DNA from 3 places in the Pedobacter sp. Bi27 genome. Region 1 is predicted to be linked to each of the others. Evidence: riboswitches for the same ligand, from Rfam matches in the RefSeq annotation. Region 1 holds a riboswitch; each other region holds the start of a gene.
What was found. Region 1 has a riboswitch for S-adenosylmethionine ahead of LQ227_RS14600 (O-acetylhomoserine aminocarboxypropyltransferase/cysteine synthase family protein). Riboswitches for the same ligand answer to the same signal wherever they lie in the genome.
Positions count from the first base shown of each region.

Region 2: another riboswitch for S-adenosylmethionine. It lies ahead of LQ227_RS16880 (SusC/RagA family TonB-linked outer membrane protein); the one in region 1 lies ahead of LQ227_RS14600 (O-acetylhomoserine aminocarboxypropyltransferase/cysteine synthase family protein).
Region 3: another riboswitch for S-adenosylmethionine. It lies ahead of metH (methionine synthase); the one in region 1 lies ahead of LQ227_RS14600 (O-acetylhomoserine aminocarboxypropyltransferase/cysteine synthase family protein).

Region 1 is NZ_CAKKMW010000004.1:139,355-145,616, reverse strand. Features, by position in the region: gene LQ227_RS14615 (hypothetical protein) at 1-209, opposite strand, end outside; gene LQ227_RS14610 (PLP-dependent aspartate aminotransferase family protein) at 332-1,447, shown strand; gene LQ227_RS14605 (hypothetical protein) at 1,572-2,585, opposite strand; SAM riboswitch class I at 2,797-2,907, shown strand; gene LQ227_RS14600 (O-acetylhomoserine aminocarboxypropyltransferase/cysteine synthase family protein) at 3,169-4,500, shown strand; gene metX (homoserine O-acetyltransferase) at 4,539-5,636, shown strand; gene LQ227_RS14590 (homoserine dehydrogenase) at 5,768-6,262, shown strand, end outside.
Region 2 is NZ_CAKKMW010000004.1:718,125-724,386, forward strand. Features, by position in the region: gene LQ227_RS16880 (SusC/RagA family TonB-linked outer membrane protein) at 1-830, opposite strand, end outside; SAM riboswitch class I at 1,158-1,265, opposite strand; gene LQ227_RS16885 (peroxiredoxin) at 1,403-2,674, shown strand; gene LQ227_RS16890 (trypsin-like peptidase domain-containing protein) at 3,402-5,078, opposite strand; gene LQ227_RS16895 (TlpA family protein disulfide reductase) at 5,081-5,668, opposite strand; gene LQ227_RS16900 (protein-disulfide reductase DsbD domain-containing protein) at 5,736-6,262, opposite strand, start outside.
Region 3 is NZ_CAKKMW010000002.1:420,099-426,360, forward strand. Features, by position in the region: gene metF (methylenetetrahydrofolate reductase [NAD(P)H]) at 1-699, opposite strand, end outside; gene metH (methionine synthase) at 844-4,542, opposite strand; SAM riboswitch class I at 4,711-4,815, opposite strand; gene LQ227_RS07185 (Bax inhibitor-1/YccA family protein) at 4,932-5,687, opposite strand; gene LQ227_RS07190 (hypothetical protein) at 5,726-6,262, opposite strand, start outside.

The sequences.
Region 1 (6,262 bases):
TGAAAACATTTGTAAGATTTCTCTCCAAATAAACCTTGAACAGCGCCATCAGGTAATCCTTCTAAAGCTACATTACTCACTACCCATTCGCGCACAACTGTACCTCTGCTACCTGTTACACCTGCAGTTACTCTTTTTGCAGTATTACAACTTTGTAACATTACTAAAGTAGAACATGCTATTGCGATAGCTATAAATAATCTTTTCATTTTTGTTTAATTTAATTTCGTCAAACTTGTTACATAAATCTTGCCAAAACCATTACGAACCTTAAATTAGCGCCAAATTATTAAATTGCATCACCATATCACTTCGATCAAAATCAATTATCATGAAACCCGAAACCCTTGCTATTCACGCTTCTAATCTTGTAAAAAGCATTACCGGCGATGTTACCCTACCTATTAATCTATCGACAACTTTTTTTCGCGACGAAGATGGAGGTTATCCCGGAGGGCATATGTATAGCAGGGTAAGCAATCCAAACCGGTCTGCTTTAGAAAACACTGTAGCCAAATTAGAATATGGCGAAGATGCTGCTGCTTTTTCTTCGGGCAATACCTGTGGTATGGTTTTGTTTCAGGCTTTGAAACCTGGCAGCCACATTATTGCGCCTGATGATATGTATTGGGGTATTAAAAAACAGCTTCTTACGATTTTTAACGATAGTTTGGAATTTGATTTTATTGATCAGACTGATTTAAATCTGATAAAATCGAGCATCAAACCTAACACCAAATTGATCTGGACCGAAACCCCATCCAATCCATTATTAAAGATTACCGATATCGAACAAATTGCCAAAATAGCTAAAGCTAAAAACATTACAATGGCCTGCGACAGCACCTTTGCTTCGCCTATTTTACAAAACCCGATTTTACTGGGTGCTGATATTGTGATGCATAGCAGTACCAAATACCTGGGTGGCCATAGCGATGTACTTGGCGGGATTCTGGTAACGGCGAAAAAAGATGAGTTGTGGGAGAAAATCAAAAACATTCAGCAAACGGGTGGAGCGGTGCCTTCTCCCTTTGATTGTTTTCTGTTAACCAGAAGCATTAAAACACTGGCTTATCGCATGAAAGGCCACTGTGAAAATGGAAAAATCATAGCCGACTATTTAAACAAACATCAGAATGTTGAAGCTGTTTTTTATCCGGGTTTGGAAAGTCACCCTCAGCACGAAATTGCAAAGAAACAAATGAAAGATTTTGGTGGAATGATGTCGTTCCTGGTTAAGGGAGATGTTGAAGCGGCTCACAAAGTGGCAAATAAGGTTCAGTTATTTGCACAAGCGACCAGTTTAGGAGGTGTAGAGAGTTTAATCGAACATCGTTATTCGGTAGAAGGCCCCGATAGTAAAACACCAAAAAATTTACTCCGTATTTCTGTAGGCTTAGAGCATGTAGACGATATTATAGCCGATTTGGCGCAGGCACTGGGTTAAAAAAATCGTCATTGCGAGAAGGCTTTTTCAGCCGACGAAGCAATCTTACAACGATCGCTACTATCGTGCGCTTTAAGATTGCTTCGTCGTTCCTTCTCGCAATGACGAATATTTGTTTTGAAATCTATTTCGGATTACAAATCGTAGTCAATTTAAGTGAATAATTTGCTTCTAATGGCTCATTTGTTTGTGCCAGACGTTGCGAACCTGTATTAGCCGGGCAGGCAATGTCACCAGCAGCATCATATATTAATTTTGTACCACCGGCTAATAATTCTTTAGGTACATAAACCTGTACCTTTGTAATCGAATAACCAGAAGGAAAATAACGCACATAATAACCATCAGGGTGTTTGGTCCAGATACCACTTGGCACATCGCTTCTTGGTGGCGCCATACCCGCTATAATTGCATATTTTTCCATATCGGCATAAGTATAATTTCCAGACGACACCAGTTGACGGATATTATTTTCTGCTTCAAAAACAGCTCTCACCCCTGACGGCAGCTGGTCTTTAGCCTTCTCCATTACATCGAAAGGCAAAACACCTAAAGCACCACCTTCTAATTGTGTAAGTTGTTTTGGCGTTAACAATTTAATGGCAGTTACTTTAACCTGTCCATTAAAATCAGCAAATTTTGTTCTTGCAATAATAGTCCATAATAATGCCTGAATATCGTGTTGATCTACATCAGGATGTTTCTCAGCGCTTTTCAGTATAGCAACCACAATTTCTTCTTTAGGGCCTAAAACGGGTGCAAACATGTAACCATCACCCTTTGATGGGGCGAAAGTTCCGGCTTTTAGACAATAACTTTTATTGGTCATTTCATAAAGCCCCTCGCAAAGCACAAAACCACCATCTGGATTTTTAGGCAGTAAATACAAGGGCTGGGCTTTTAAATTTAATGAATTAATAAAATCAGGCAGCTTTTCGCCCTCTCTATTTACGTCTTCAAAATTAGTGGTAATAGCAGCAGGTTGTTTTAAAAATTTGTCTACGCCTAAAGCTTTCGCGCCCTGGGCAGTGCCCACTTTTAATAATTTATCTTTTAAGCCTCCAAATTGAGCGTTTACATTATTTAAACCTGCGATAGTAAACAACAGGCCTAAACATAGGGATTTTGTATTTTTCATCATAATTAATTTAGATAGGTACCACAAACTTAGAATTTTAAGCGTTAATTCAGTATTAAAGTTTCAGATTGTCATTGCATCATAAAAATACGCAATTCATTTTCAGCGAGTTAATGTAATTTCAAAATTTTATTTTGTGGATTAAAATTAAATTCAGACATTTGGAATATTATTTGGCAGATAGCTAAATAAAAGTCAATCTTCACGGGTTGATTTATAAAGAAGTGGCGAGAGACTGGCTCGATGACCCACTGGCAACCCTCAGAAAGAGAAGGTGCCAATTCCTGACCGGATAACATGGTGTTATTTGGAGATATAAATTAGAACTGATGAAAACATTAAATCTTCAATCGCTAAGCGAGCCCAGTGCAAACCTTAAAAAGGTAGAACAAACTTCTATTTTTTTTATTAGTTGTGATATGCGTGCGTTTACTTGTATGTGCTGTTGCATACAGTAATTTAAAAATCTTCCTTTTTTGTTTCTTTCAAATTGGAAGGTCCCGGGAAACCGGGATACGCCCTGCTAGGTTTTAGGATGATCCTAATTCTGTTATCTAATCACATCAACTAAAAAATAGAAATTATGTCAACATCATATAAATTTGAAACTTTACAATTACACGCTGGTCAGGAAATAGATCCAACAACAGGCTCAAGGGCTGTTCCCATTTACCAAACCACTTCTTATGGATTTAAAAATGCCGAACATGGGGCTAACTTATTTGCATTAAAAGAGTTTGGCAATATCTACACCAGGATCATGAATCCTACCAACGATGTTTTCGAAAAACGTATTGCCGCTTTAGAAGGTGGTGTAGCTGCTTTGGCAGTCGCATCGGGGCAAGCCGCTCAATTTATAGCGTTAAATAACATATTGGAGGCTGGTGATAGCATCGTTTCTTCATCTCACATTTACGGAGGAACCTATAATCAATTCAAAGTAGCTTTTAAGCGCTTGGGTATTCATGTCGATTTTGCCAATCCAGATATACCTGAAGAATTTGAAAGCAAAATTACCGATAAAACCAAAGCAATCTTTTTGGAAACCATCGGTAATCCTGCATTTAGTGTGCCTGATTTCGAAAAAATTGCCGCAATTGCAAAAAAATACGATCTACCTTTAGTGGTCGACAATACTTTTGGCGCTGGGGGTTATTTGTTTAAACCATTGGAGCATGGCGCTAACATTGTTGTAGAATCTGCAACGAAATGGATCGGTGGCCATGGCACAAGTATTGGGGGCGTTATCGTTGACGGTGGAAATTACAACTGGGGCAATGGGAAATTCCCTCAATTCTCTGAGCCTTCAGAAGGTTATCATGGTTTGGTTTTCAGCGATGTTTTTGGTATCGGCGGACCATTTGGCAATATCCAGTTTATTATCCGTGCCCGTGTAGAAGGATTAAGAGATCTGGGACCTGCCCTATCGCCTTTCAATTCTTTTCTATTATTACAAGGATTGGAAACTTTATCACTCCGCGTTCAACGCCATGTAGATAATGCTCTAGAATTAGCAACCTGGTTAGAAAACCATCCATTAGTTAAAGAAGTTCAGTACCCTGGCTTAGCCAGCAGTAAATATAACAACCTGGCTAAAAAATATTTAAGCAATGGTTTTGGTGCGGTTTTATCTTTCGAATTGGCTGGAAGCAAAGAAAACGCAACACAGGTAATTGATAACTTAAAACTGGTATCGCACCTGGCCAATGTGGGTGATGCAAAAACGCTGATCATTCAGCCTTCTGCCACAACACACCAGCAATTGAGCGAAACAGAACAATTAGCTGCCGGTGTTAAACCGAACGCGCTGAGGGTTTCAGTAGGCATTGAGCATATTGATGATATCAAAGCCGATTTCGAACAGGCATTTGCAACCATTAATGCTACAGTTCCGGCAGAGAATTTACAAGCCTAAACCCCTTAGGGGCTTTTTAACAACAACAACATTACAAAATGCATAACAGTAAAAACGATAATGTAAAATCCACTTCAGGGAATTTTGCATCAACATATAGTTATAACAAACAGTTTAAATTAGAGAGCGGAAAAAAGATCCGTAACCTGCAAGTTGCTTATCAAACTTATGGCAAATTAAATGCGAATAAAGATAATGTGATTTGGGTTTGTCATGCACTTACCGCCAATGCTGATGTTTTTGAATGGTGGGAAGGTTTGTTCGGTGAAAATGCTTTGTTCAATCCTGAAGAGCATTATATCGTTTGCGCTAATGTTTTAGGCTCGCATTACGGTAGCACAAACCCATTAAGTACTAACCCCGTAACAGGCTTACCTTATTACCTTTCGTTTCCACAGTTTACCATCCGCGATTTAGTATCAGCACACCAATTATTGGCTTCGCATTTAGGCATTGATTATATTAAATTATTAATTGGAGGTTCTTTAGGCGGACAACAGGCTGTTGAGTGGAGCATTTCGGAGCCGAATAAAATCGAAAACCTGATCCTGATTGCCACTAATGCAACACATTCTCCATGGGGAATTGCATTTAACGAAAGTCAGCGTTTGGCCATTACTACCGATAGAACTTTTTATGCCAACCAGCCCAACGGTGGCAGCAAAGGTTTAAAAACAGCCCGTAGCATTGCACTTTTAAGTTATAGAACCTATAGTGCTTACGGCAGTACACAGGTAGAAAGCGTAAACGATAAAACCGACAATTTCAGATCCTCTTCTTATCAGAACTATCAGGGAGAAAAACTGATTAATCGCTTTAACGCTTACAGTTATTATTATTTAACCAAAGCCATGGACAGCCACAATGTTGGCCGTAACCGCAAAAGCATTTCTGATGCACTAAAATTAATTACGGCAAATACTTTGGTAATCGGGATAGAAAATGACGTTTTGTTTCCTTTATCGGAGCAAAAATACCTGGCCGATCATATCCTAGGCGCGGAATTTAGTGCCTTACACTCAGATTATGGTCACGATGGATTTTTAATCGAAACAGATGCCTTGACTAAGGTAATTGGAAACTTCATCAAGGAAAGCCGGAATAAAAAAATAATCAAACTACAGCATACCGCTTAGAAAGGTAGAAGGTAGAGGGTGTAAAGGTTGAAGGTGAAAAACCGGATACCATAATAAAATTTAAAATAAATCACAAAATAAGAACAGCTATATCGGTGTAATCCATTTATCTGTGTAATCACTTAAAAAAAATGAGTAAGAATTTAAAAATCGGTTTATTTGGTTTCGGTGTTGTAGGACAAGGTTTATTGGATATTATCCAAAGCCAGAACCTGAATCTGGAGATCATTAAAATTGCAATAAAAGACCCAAGAAAGAAGCGTACCCTTAATAAAGATCTGTTTACCACTGATCGCAACGAAATACTGAACAATACAGAGATCAATACAATTGTAGAATTAATTAATGATGCTGATGCTGCTTACGAAATTGTAACCACTGCATTAAAAAACGGTAAAAATGTAGTATCTGCCAATAAAAAAATGATCGCCACGCACTTAAAAGAGCTGGTAGATTTACAACAAGAACATGGTACTTCTTTATTGTACGAAGGAGCCGTTTGCGGCAGTATTCCAATTATCCGTAACCTGGAAGAGTATTACGACAATGAATTATTCCATGCTTTGAGTGGAATTTTTAATGGCTCATCTAATTACATTTTGTCGAAAATATTTAATGAGAACCAA
Region 2 (6,262 bases), 580 kb from region 1:
GATCCCTGACCGAAAGCATTTTGATACACGGGTAGCGTAAGCAAGGTTTCTAAAACCGCGTTTGAATTGATGGCAATGCCTAATCCTTTTTTCGATTTACCTGTTTTGGTTTTAATGAGGATGACACCTGCCGCAGCCCTCGAACCGTATAATGCAGCGGCATTTGGTCCTTTTAATACACTCATCGATTCTATATCTTCTGGATTAATGTCTGAAATGGTATTGGCATAATCTCTGGCCCCAGCCGAATTTAACTGAGAATTATCTACCGGAATCCCATCAACCACAAATAATGGCTGGTTATTTCCGGCAATAGATGTTTCCCCCCTGATGACCACACGCGAGGAACCCATGCTCCCCTGACTATTGGTTACCCTTACACCTGCTATTTTTCCGGCCAGTGCATTTACCAGGTTCGACTCTTTAGCTTCGGCCAAATCCTGTCCTTTTAATTCCTGAACAGCATAACCAAGCGATTTCTTCTGCCTCGAAATACCCAATGCAGTAACCACTACCTCATCAAGCGCATTATCGCTTGACTGAAGAATGATCGAAATGGGGCCGGCGTTTTTATTGATCTGTATTTCCTGGCTCTTAAAACCGATATAAGAAAATACCAATGTACCCTTATCTGGTGCATGAATAGAAAAAGCTCCTTTTGCATCAGAAATGGTGGCTTGTTTGGTTTCTTTTATTAAAATGGAAACACCAGGGAGTGTTTCACCATCTGCCGACTTTACCGTTCCGGTAACCGCGGCATTTTGAGCGGAAAGCTTTTGCACAATAAAGAGCAGAAAGATAAACGCTATTGACTTTAAAATTTTAAACATAAGTGTGTAGTTAATAATCAATTAAAAGGGATAATAATTTTGGGCAAAACAATTTTACCACGGCTAAAAGTGTATTTGTTTTTAAAGAGAAAAAGGAATGGTTAGCCTAAAAAAGCCTGTTAAAATGGAGCAATTTTAACAGACTCCACGCATTCGGAAGCATGCGTTAAGGTTTACATTAATAGATTTCAGCTCGTCTGTCTTTTTCATTTGAATGATTTTATTTAATGCATAATTTAATTTCAAGAACGCATTCAGGGCAAAAAAAAAGCACCCCTTAAATCAGAAGTGCTCCATATAGTTCTTATAAGGATAACGCAAACAACTGACTTAACTACCCCAGATTCATCTGGGATGGAATTAGCACCATTTCTAAAAATTTAGATGGTTGCTAAGGCTTCACAGGGCCATTCCCTCCGCCTTTCTTGATAAGTATTTTAAAATAACTGGGGCAAAGGTATAATTAATTCCATTTATCCTATAGTTTTTATAGATTTTTGTTGAAAAATTTTTTCTTTGCCAATTACATCCATATATTTGTCTACTAGTTTAGTCGACAAATACACATCCCAATGAAACTAAAATCCATTTTAACAGCCGTATTGGCTATATCAATAACTTTCACCTATGCTCAGGACCATATTGCATTAGCAAATAATCAAGCAGCAAAGCTTAAAGAGAAAAAACAAAATGTTTTTGTTGCCCTCGGCATCTGGCGTGGAATAGCTAAGGTTAAGGAAGGATTAGAAATCCCCTTTAACTTCGAAATCAGCGAAAAAAGCGGTCAGCAGAAATTATACTTCCGCAATGCTGAAGAAAGTTTCGAAGGTGGCCTTGTAAAACAAACAGCTGATTCGCTTTTCGTAAAACTGGATCAATTTGATAACGAACTCGCATTTGCAATAGATGGTGATCAATTAACAGGCACATTAAGGAAACAGGATAAAGCCGGCAAACCTTTAACCATTGTTGCTGAACGAAAAAATTACCGTTTTAAAACAACAGATAAACCTGCAAAGGCAGACTATTCTGGCAGTTATGATGTAGTTTTTAAATCGCCAAATGGTAAGGAAGAGAAAACAGTAGGTTTATTTAAGCAAACTGGTAACAAACTTACTGGCACTTTTCTCCGTGTAACAGGCGATTCACGTTATCTGGAAGGTGTAGTAGAAGGAAATGAATTTCAACTTTCCAGCTTTATTGGTTCCTCTCCTTCCTATTACAAAGGAACTTTTCAGCCAGATGGCTCCCTAACTGGCGAAATTTTAGGCGCAAGGGGAAGTCAGCCTTTTACCGGAACTAAAAATAAAGATGCTGCCCTGCCCGATCCTTACAAACTTACTTACCTGAAAAAAGGATACAAAACGCTTGATTTTAGCTTTCCTGATGTAAACGGGAAAAAGATTTCGTTAAAGGATGAAAAATATAAAAACAAGGTGGTGATTTTAACCATAACCGGAAGCTGGTGTCCAAATTGTGTTGACGAAGCTACTTTTATTGCGCCCTGGTATAAAGAAAACAAGAAACGTGGTGTAGAAATTATTGCTTTGCATTACGAACGCTCAACCGAACCCGAATATGCAAAAAAGGTGATGACACGTTTCCGCGAACGTTTTGGAATAGATTACGACCAGGTTATTGCAGGTACTGCCGATAAGCAGGTCGTATCAGAATCGTTGCCTGCACTCGATTCTTTTTTATCGTTTCCAACCACAATAATCATCGATAAACAGGGCAATGTAGCGCAGATCCATACGGGTTTTAATGGCCCCGCAACCGGTAAATTTTATGATGAATTTGTGAAAGAATTTAATACAGAGATTGATACCTTACTGAAGAAATAATTTGTCTTATCGATCCTTCTTAACGAAATCGTCACCCTGATCTGTACCGAAGTGGAAAGCTACGAAGTAAACCAAGCCTTAAGCGAGCTCACCGAAGGTAATTCATTTCAGGGTCTTGTATGGCAGTAATCCTAAAGTAGTGGTCGGTGAGACACCACCTACTAGAAAGAATAATTATGCATAACGTATTGTTTTTTGGAAAGCAGGTGCAGCGCGCTTCGGTTTAGGCAGTCCTTCTTTCCGCTTCTATCTTTTTGTGAATTAATTGCATAAACGATATAGTCTTGCAACAAAAAGAATAGCCGCTACAATAAGGTTTATTTTACCGGGGGCTGTGTAGTAAACAAAGCCGAAAGCGAGCTTACCAAAGTTAATTCATCACAGGGCCGGGGTGTTTAGATAAATTCAGGTAATTACGTATGCATCAGCTTCCTTGCAGAAAAAAAGTGCTTAGCCCCGGGCGTAGCGGCATCCCCGAAGCGCAGCGTAAGGATACAGCAAAGCAAGGGAACAAACTTTAATATTAGCACAGGCAAACCGCTCCAAAGAATTATGCATAACGTACCGTTTTTTAGAAAGCAGGCGCAACGCTCTTCGGTTAGGCAGTCCTTATCGGTAGCTGTCTCACCGACCGAAATATATTTGGTAATAAATCCTAAGTATTGGTCGGTGAAACACCGACCAATAGAAATTCCGTGACTTCTGTGTTTCCGTGGCGAAAACCATGCTACTGAATAGTCTTCAAAACAAAATCTATTATCGTTTTCTTCGGTACCACAACAGTAGTAGTTCGGCTAAACCTGGCGATGTTAATCCCATAAAAATTACCCTCCCAATCGAAAACAGGAGAACCGCAGGCATTGGCTTTAACGGCTGCATCGTGTGTAAAAACAGCATTAAAACCATCTCTTCGCTCCGACTTTCCACCTTCAAATTTCTCTGCTGGGTGATTAAATACCGACTGACCCCGTCCCTCTAGTTTTAATGTTTTACTCATCTTACCTGAAGCATTTTCCCATTCAAAAGAAACCTCATCGTCTGCCCAATATTTCATTATTTCCGGGGCAAATTCACTTGCTTTTTTTATCAGTTTACCATTCATACTGATCAGCTCATCGCCAACTTTTATGCCTGCTTTTTCTGCCGGACTGCCTTCTTTGATTAACGAAAACTGAACAGGACTGGAATTATAAACCACCATTGCGCCTAAATAAGGCTGACTATTAATTTTCGGCAAATTAAATAGCTTACTGCCCAAAACACTGCGCATCACTTTGCCAGCGGGATCAATGCTATAAAGAAGTTTACCCATCTCTATTCTAACGCTGTCGCTGTCAGAAATATTTAAATCAATCCCACCGCTTATCCGTTGGTCAAGTTCAAATAAAACCAGGTCATTCTCCTGATCTTTTCCTATTAACTTAATTGGCACCGCAACTCCATTAATATCACCTTTTGCTTGTTCGCCAACCATCGTGTTTTTACTCAATAGAAGTTGTTTTTTAGCTCCATTGGCTGTGTTAACATTCAATAAAGTGGCATAAATATCCTGGTTTTTTCCTTTTATCATACTTTTGATGGAAAAGCAGCTGTTTTTAAGCGTTGGCATATTAAAATCAGGGTGTAAAGCCTTCTGTTTGCTTTCTTTCTGTAATAGCAAAGACAAGGGATCTGTTTTCACACTATCCTTCTTTTCTGGGAAAACGGTATAAAGTTTTTCGCTGTTTAAAGCCGTCCAATAGCGGCGGTAAAGGTCAACAGGAATTTCGAAATTCATGTCTTCCGAAACATCAATAGCACTGTGTAAGCCGATTACGCGGCCATAATAATCAAATAAAGGGCCACCAGAATCACCTGGTTCCATTTTGCAGGTGGAGCGGATAAAACCATATTCATTTTTCACCTCTGCAATATTTCCTAACCTTAAGGTTGGCAGTGTTTGATTTAGGGTTTCGGGATAAGAAATGCTGATACAAGGTTCGTTTTTAAGCAAACTTGCTGAATAACCCATCTCAGCAAATGGATAGGTACCTTTATCGGTAATTTTCATCATGCCCACATCTGGAATGCCTGGCGTTTCTTTATTTTCTATTTTACCAAGTGCCAGCGCGATGCACTCGCGGCCATCAGGAAAAAAAACCTTATAATTTTTACCGGGCAAAATGGTGTGTGCAGCGGTTAGGATATAACCATCGGCACTAACCACAACCCCACTAAACTGAGCACTGGTTCTTTGGTTTTGCTGTACATCGAAACCCCACATCCTTACACTTGCAGGATATGCTTTTTTAACTGCATCGGCAATGGTTTTCTGAAATTTGACAACTTGCTTTTTCTGTGCAATAGCACTTAGGTTAAACAGTATCACTAAGGCTACTGTTAATGCCTTTATAGAATTATTCATTATTACTTATGATTTTTTGCCAGGTTAATCCGCTCAGAAATTTCCTGGAGCGCAGCGGCATCGGTTCCGGTGAAGCCGGTTAGTTTAAATACAATGTTGCCTGCTTTATCGATAATAAATTTGGCAGGGATGGCACTTACGCCATAATCTTCAACCGCAGCATTATGTCCAGTTTCATCTTTCAGGTCCATTAGCACCTGAAAATTAAAGCCCGATTGTGCGATGTATTTTTTTACATCTTCAACTGGTGTTTTGGTGGTTTCCCAGGTATGGATAAATAAGAACTTTACAGAAGGATCATTTTTATAGGTATTAACGGCAAGCTGCATCGCAGGAAAAGATTTTTTACAGGGCACACACCATGTCGACCAAAAATCGAGTACAACTATTTTCCCTTTCAGATCCTTTAGCGATACTGCATTTCCATCGAGATCTTTTAAGGTAAAATTTGCAGCAGGTAAACCGATCATTTCTGATAAAAGCTTATTGTGCAAGGAATCAGCTTTGTTTACAGCAGTTTGCGCCGATACAGAAATACGTGCAAACAGGCACAAAGAAGCCAAGAGACAAAGCCTTAAAAAAGATTTCATATTTTAAGTTAAAGGGTTAAAAAAAAGGCAAGGTCATTTTACCGACCATGCCGAGCGCATAGATAGCTTAAATGAGTATCTCCAATATCTTTTCTTTCGGTGGGTAACATTTGGTTTCATCACACACCTGATAGTATAAGCCACATTTAATTTTAGTGCCTGCTTTTGCCTTGCTGTAATCGACCATTATCCTAAAGTTTGCCTTTCCTTCAAAAATAAACATGCCATCGTTGCCCGGATATGGAATAGCTGCTGTTGTTTTCCATTCCTGATCAGCTACAGCGCCTTCAGGAAGTTCCAACCTGGTTTCGGTAACGACAAATGGGTTATCTTTAGAAACATAAGCATAAATATGCCAGCCTTTTAAAATTTTGGCTTCGATAAGCAAACTGTCTTTTTTATTTCCATTACCGGGAATAAACCTTGCAGAAACCGCAACCGGATCGGTCGCGGTAGGCTCATCATTAACAATCGCTTTTGGCAACTGGTAACTTTGCTGTTGACCATTAGGAAAGCTTTTTCCATAGGTATTGACCATGAATTTAAAGCCGCCAGATTCGGTATAAAATAAATTATTACGGTTTAGATTGAGCC
Region 3 (6,262 bases), on a different contig from region 1:
TGGAATATTGATATCGTTTTCCCTGCATTTCTTTACAAAGTCGAAATACTTCTGGTTATCGAAGAACATCTGCGTAACAATAAACTCTGCTCCTGCTTCAACTTTCTTTTTCAGGTATTTGAAATCGGTACTCATGTTAGGCGCTTCGAAATGTTTTTCAGGATAGCCAGCCACGCCGATACAGAAATCGCTTTTAAAGGTTTCTACATCTTCGTGGAGAAATTTACCTTCATTATGATTCTTGATGTGCTCGATCAAATCTGTAGCATAACAATGTCCGCCAGGAGTTGGCACGAAATTCCCATCTGCCTTACGTGCATCGCCCCGCAAAGCCAACACGTTATCGATTCCCAAAAATTGTAAATCGATCAATGCATTTTCAGTTTCTTCCTTGGTAAATCCACCGCAAATGAGATGTGGAACGGCATCGACCTTATATTTATGGATAATAGCCGCACAAATGGCTATGGTTCCCGGACGCTTGCGATACGAAACCTTTTGGAGCAAACCATTGGCCTGTTCTTTATAAATGTAATCCTCGCGGAGCGAAGTTACATCGATAAAAGGAGGATTAAACTCTAATAATGGCTCTATCGCATCATAAATCCATTGTATACTTTGCCCTTTAATAGGCGGCAATAGTTCAAAAGAGAACAAGGTTTTACCCTTTGCGTTTTTTATATGGTCTGTAATCTTCATAACCTATTTCTGGGTGTCATGCTGAGTGCTAACGAGCATCTCTAACATTGTAGCAGTTCTTATTTCTGACGACTGCAAACATCAAAATTATATGTTCATCGTTTTGAGATCCTTCGCTTCACTCAGGATGACAAATCGACAATATTAATAAGCTAAATTTGGACTTAACCACCGCTCCACTTCTTCAACCGGCATATTCTTTCTGATGGCGTAATCTTCAATCTGATCTTTGGTGATTTTTCCTAATCCAAAATACCTCGAATCAGGGTGCGCGAAATAAAACCCACTTACCGCTGCTGTTGGATACATGGCATAACTTTCAGTTAAGTGCAATCCAATTTTATTCTCCGCATCAAGCAATTGGAATAAAGTTCCTTTTTCGGTGTGTTCCGGACAGGCAGGATAACCTGGTGCGGGACGAATACCTGCGTATTCTTCTTTAATCAATTCCTGGTTGCTCAGGTTTTCATCTTGTGCATACCCCCAGTATTCTTTACGCACACGTTCGTGCAAGCGTTCTGCGAAAGCTTCAGCTAAACGATCGGCCAATGCTTTAGCCATGATACTGTTGTAATCATCGTAATTGGATTCGAACTCATTTACCAGTTCATCAATCCCGATACCTGCGGTTACGGCAAAACCACCAAAATAATCCTGAATACCACTTTCTTTCGGTGCAATAAAATCAGACAAAGCATAATAAGGCTGCCCATCTACTTTTTCGGCCTGCTGACGGAGGGTGTGGATTTTGACTAGTTTGGAGTTTGGAGTTTGGAGTTTAGAGTCTCCCAACTCATCACTCTCAACTCTCAACTCGATGTCGTCTCCTACCGCATTTGCTGGCCAGAAACCGATTACGGCTCTTGCTGTTAACAGTTTTTCATCGAGGATGCGTTTTAATAAAGTCTGTGCATCATCAAAAAGCTTCTTCGCTTCGTCACCTACATTTTTATCGTCGAAAATTTTCGGATAACTGCCACGGAGCTCCCAGGTATGGAAAAACGGCGTCCAATCGATATAGGGAACCAATTCTTCTAATGGGTAATTATCAAAAACCCTTGTGCCTGTAAATTCCGGAACGGGTAGGTTTGGTTGAAAATCGATTTTAAATTTATTTGCACGTGCTTCTTCTAAGGTTTTAAAACGTTTATCCGATCGCTTATTTAAATGCGCTTCACGTGCTTTATCATATTCGGCCCTGATACCTGCAATGTACTCATCTCTTGTATCCGGGTTCATCAGGGTGCTGCAAACGGTAACACTTCTGGAAGCATCCAATACGTGGATAGCAGGACCTGAATAATTTGGCGCTACTTTTACAGCAGCATGGATTCTTGAAGTAGTTGCCCCACCGATAATTAAGGGAATGGTAAAGCCTTCGCGTTCCATTTCTTTGGCAAAATGAACCATTTCATCCAATGATGGTGTAATCAATCCACTTAAACCAATAATATCCGCTTTTATTTCTTTGGCTTTTTTGATGATTTCCTGCGCAGGAACCATCACGCCCATATCAACAATTTCGAAGTTATTACAAGCCAATACTACGCCTACAATATTTTTTCCAATATCGTGCACATCACCTTTTACGGTGGCCATTAAAACTCTTCCTGCAGATGAATTTTGATCCTGATCGGGATTATCCAGCTTTTCCTGTTCAATAAATGGCAATAAATAGGCTACAGCTTTTTTCATTACCCTTGCCGATTTTACCACCTGAGGCAGGAACATTTTGCCGGCTCCGAATAGATCCCCAACAATGTTCATCCCGTCCATCAATGGCCCTTCGATTACCTGAATCGGTCGGGCATATTTTTGTCTGGCTTCTTCCACATCATCATCCAGGTATTCTACAATTCCCTTTACTAAAGAATGAGATAACCGCTCTTCAACAGCGCCTTTTCTCCACTCTTCATCTTTAACCACCTCTTTACCTTTCGATTTTACGGTATCGGCATATTCTACCAAACGCTCTGTAGCATCGTCTCTTCGGTTTAAGAGTACATCTTCTACCCTTTCTAACAATTCGGGTGGAATTTCCTGATAAACCTCCAACATCCCTGCATTTACGATTCCCATGTCTAAACCAGCCTGAATGGCGTGATAAAGGAATGCGGAGTGCATGGCTTCGCGAACGGTGTTATTCCCCCTGAAAGAGAAAGAAATATTGGAAACCCCACCGCTCACTTTAGCATGAGGTAGGTTTTCTTTGATCCAGCGGGTGGCATTTATAAAGTCGACAGCATAATTATTATGCTCTTCTAATCCGGTTGCAACGGTTAAAATGTTCGGATCGAAAATAATATCCTCTGGCGGGAAACCAATTTCGTGCACCAGAATATCGTAACTTCTTTTACAGATTTCTTTTCTGCGCTCGTAATTATCGGCCTGTCCCTGCTCATCAAAAGCCATTACTACTACCGCAGCACCGTATTGCATAATTTTGCGTGCACTTTCGCGGAATTTCTCCTCCCCTTCTTTTAGTGAAATAGAGTTTACAATTCCTTTTCCCTGCAAACATTTTAAGCCATTTTCAATAACCGACCATTTGGATGAATCGACCATGATTGGCAATTTGGCAATATCAGGTTCAGAGGCAATGAGATTTAAGAATTTGGTCATGGCTGCTTCCGAATCCAACATTCCCTCATCCATGTTCACATCAATTATCTGCGCACCGCCTTCAACCTGTTGCAGGGCAACGGCCAGTGCAGCTTCGTAATCGCCACCCAAAATCAGTTTAGAGAATTTGGGAGATCCGGTGATATTTGTTCTTTCACCAATATTTACAAAAATGCTTTCTGGAGTGATGGTTACGGGTTCCAATCCGCTTAAACGCATATAAGGTTCAAGAACCGGTATTTTCCGCGGCTCAGCTTTTCGCGCATTTTTGGCAATACAGCCAATATGCTCTGGTGTGGTACCACAACAGCCACCCACAATATTCACAAAACCAGATGCAATAAAGTCATCAACCAAATGTGCCGTTTCATGTGGCTGTTCATCATAAGCGCCAAACTCGTTTGGTAAACCTGCATTTGGATAGGCCGAAACATAACAGCCTGCTTTTGCTGCAAGTTCCTCAATATGCGGACGCATTTCTTTAGCACCCAAAGCACAGTTAAAACCGATACTTAATGGTTTTGCATGCATTACAGAGTTTAAAAAAGCTTCGGCAGTTTGACCTGAAAGTGTTCTTCCGGAGGCATCGGTAATGGTACCAGAAATCATGATCTCCAGTTTACGGCCAATTACCTCTTCATATTTTTTTATGGCTACAATAGCCACTTTAGCATTTAAAGTATCGAAAATGGTTTCGATTAATAATACATCAGAACCACCATCTACCAAACCACGCACCTGCTCATAATAAGCTGCTTCAAGCTCATCAAAATAGACTGCCCTAAAACCAGGATCGTTTACATTCGGCGACATGGAAAGGGTACGGTTGGTTGGGCCAATAGCACCGGCCACAAAACATTTACGGTCTGGATTTGCAGCCATGAACTCATTTACGGCTTCCTTTGCCACCCGCGCACCTTCAAAACTCATTTCGTAAGAAAGGTCTTCCATCTGGTAATCGGCCATGGAAATGCGCTGTGTACTGAACGTGTTGGTTTCGATAATATCGGCACCAGCGGCCAGGTACTCCAGGTGTATGGTTTTAATAATATCCGGACGTGTGATGTTGAGCAAATCATTATTGCCTTTTACATCACAGGGATGGTTTTTAAATCGCTCCCCTCTAAAATCTTCTTCGGTTAAGGTATATCGCTGAATCATGGTACCCATTGCACCATCAATCACCAAAATACGTTTTTCTAATTCTTCTCTTATGCTCATCTGTTGTTATTAGTAACAAGCAGTTAGTATCAAGTATCAATATTAATGATAGATCGAACTAACTTTAGATAAAAGCAAAGTATAAACAAATCTGTCTTGATACTTGATACTTAATACCCAATACTTATATGGCTTATTTAAAAAGTTGGTACGTGAATCGTAATCCTAAACTTATCTGTTTCCGCTATTTGCAGAATAGAATTTAGCACCTTGTATGGTTACAGGTTGCTAAGACTTCGTTGGGTCTAATCCCTCCGTCTTTCTTAATAAGCATACAAAAATGCAACAAAGCAACATCAATTCCAAAATTTATCGCTTTGCTACCAAATAAAATTACAAAGGCCATGCAATTCTGCACGGCCTTAAGAATATTGTTCTGTTTTTGAGGTTTACCTTCTGTTACCGAAAATACGCAATAGCGACAAAAACAAGTTGATAAAAGTAATGTAGAGGGACAGTGCACCCATGATTGCTAATTTTTTGCTTTCATTTACGCCTAAAGTGTTGCCATTTTCATCTAATCCTTCGCCTATCCTTTTAAGCTCCTGAACCTTATATGCAGTCAATGCAGTAAAAATTGCTACTCCGATAAATCCCATGATGTAACCTAATGTTGAGCTCCCCAAAAACATATTGATTACGCTAATGATCACCAAACCGATTACACCAGCAAATAATATAGGACCAAATTTACTTAAATCGGTATCTGTGGTATATCCCATTACCGCCATTACTGCAAATATTGCGGCGGCCGCAGCAAAACTAATTACAACTGATGGCAAAGAATAGGTTAACAAGATAAAGCTGAGCATTACTCCGGTTAATATAGAATAAAGCAAAAATACGCCGATTAACGTCTGATAAGACATTCGTTGCATACCAGCACCCATTAAGAATACCAGCCCGAGTGGGGCAAATATTGCAATATAGCCTAAAACAGTAAAGCCACCTTTACCAGTTTGAGGATTATAAGATAAAAGATAGTCCAATACCGCTGGTGTACTTGCGATAAAATAAGCTGCAACTGTGGAAACAGCTAATGCTACAAACATCCATAAGAAAACATTCCCAAAGAAACGTTTAGATGCAGATCTTTCCTGTACAAAAACACTGTCCTTTTGATATTGATAATTTTGTTGTTCCATTTTAAATTTTGTGTATTTAACTATATAAAAATAAATATTTAGTTTAATCTTTTTGTCAGCAATTCTTCAACTTTTTTAAAGAATTGTAGCGGTTTTAATGTGCGCCATGGCAGATTATCAAATGCACCACCAAAGTTAATGTAATAATCGATGTTATTATCGCGAAACTCGGTGATTACGTGTTCCTGAAAATTCACCCCAACAATCCAGCCATCTTCTACTTCCTGAAACCACTCTTCGTAATAACTGTCATCAGAGGCATGAAAATTCAGTATATTTTCACCGATCAGGATAAATTTATTAATGCCTTCATCCATCATCATCTCTAAAATATCGCGTTTCAGCAGCATAATGTCGTTGTTAATGGCATCGTTCCACTCGCCTATAAATTCTATAACCGCATAACTGCGATCATAATCGGCGTATAACACCTTCATGTATAAGGTATTCGAACCAAACTCGTCCCATTGGGGGTGAAGTAAAAAATTGTAAATCTGCTTATCGAAGTAAAGTTCTGAATATTCGGTATTGTAAAACGGCGAACGCTCATCTTCTGCCGAAATATAATCATCTCT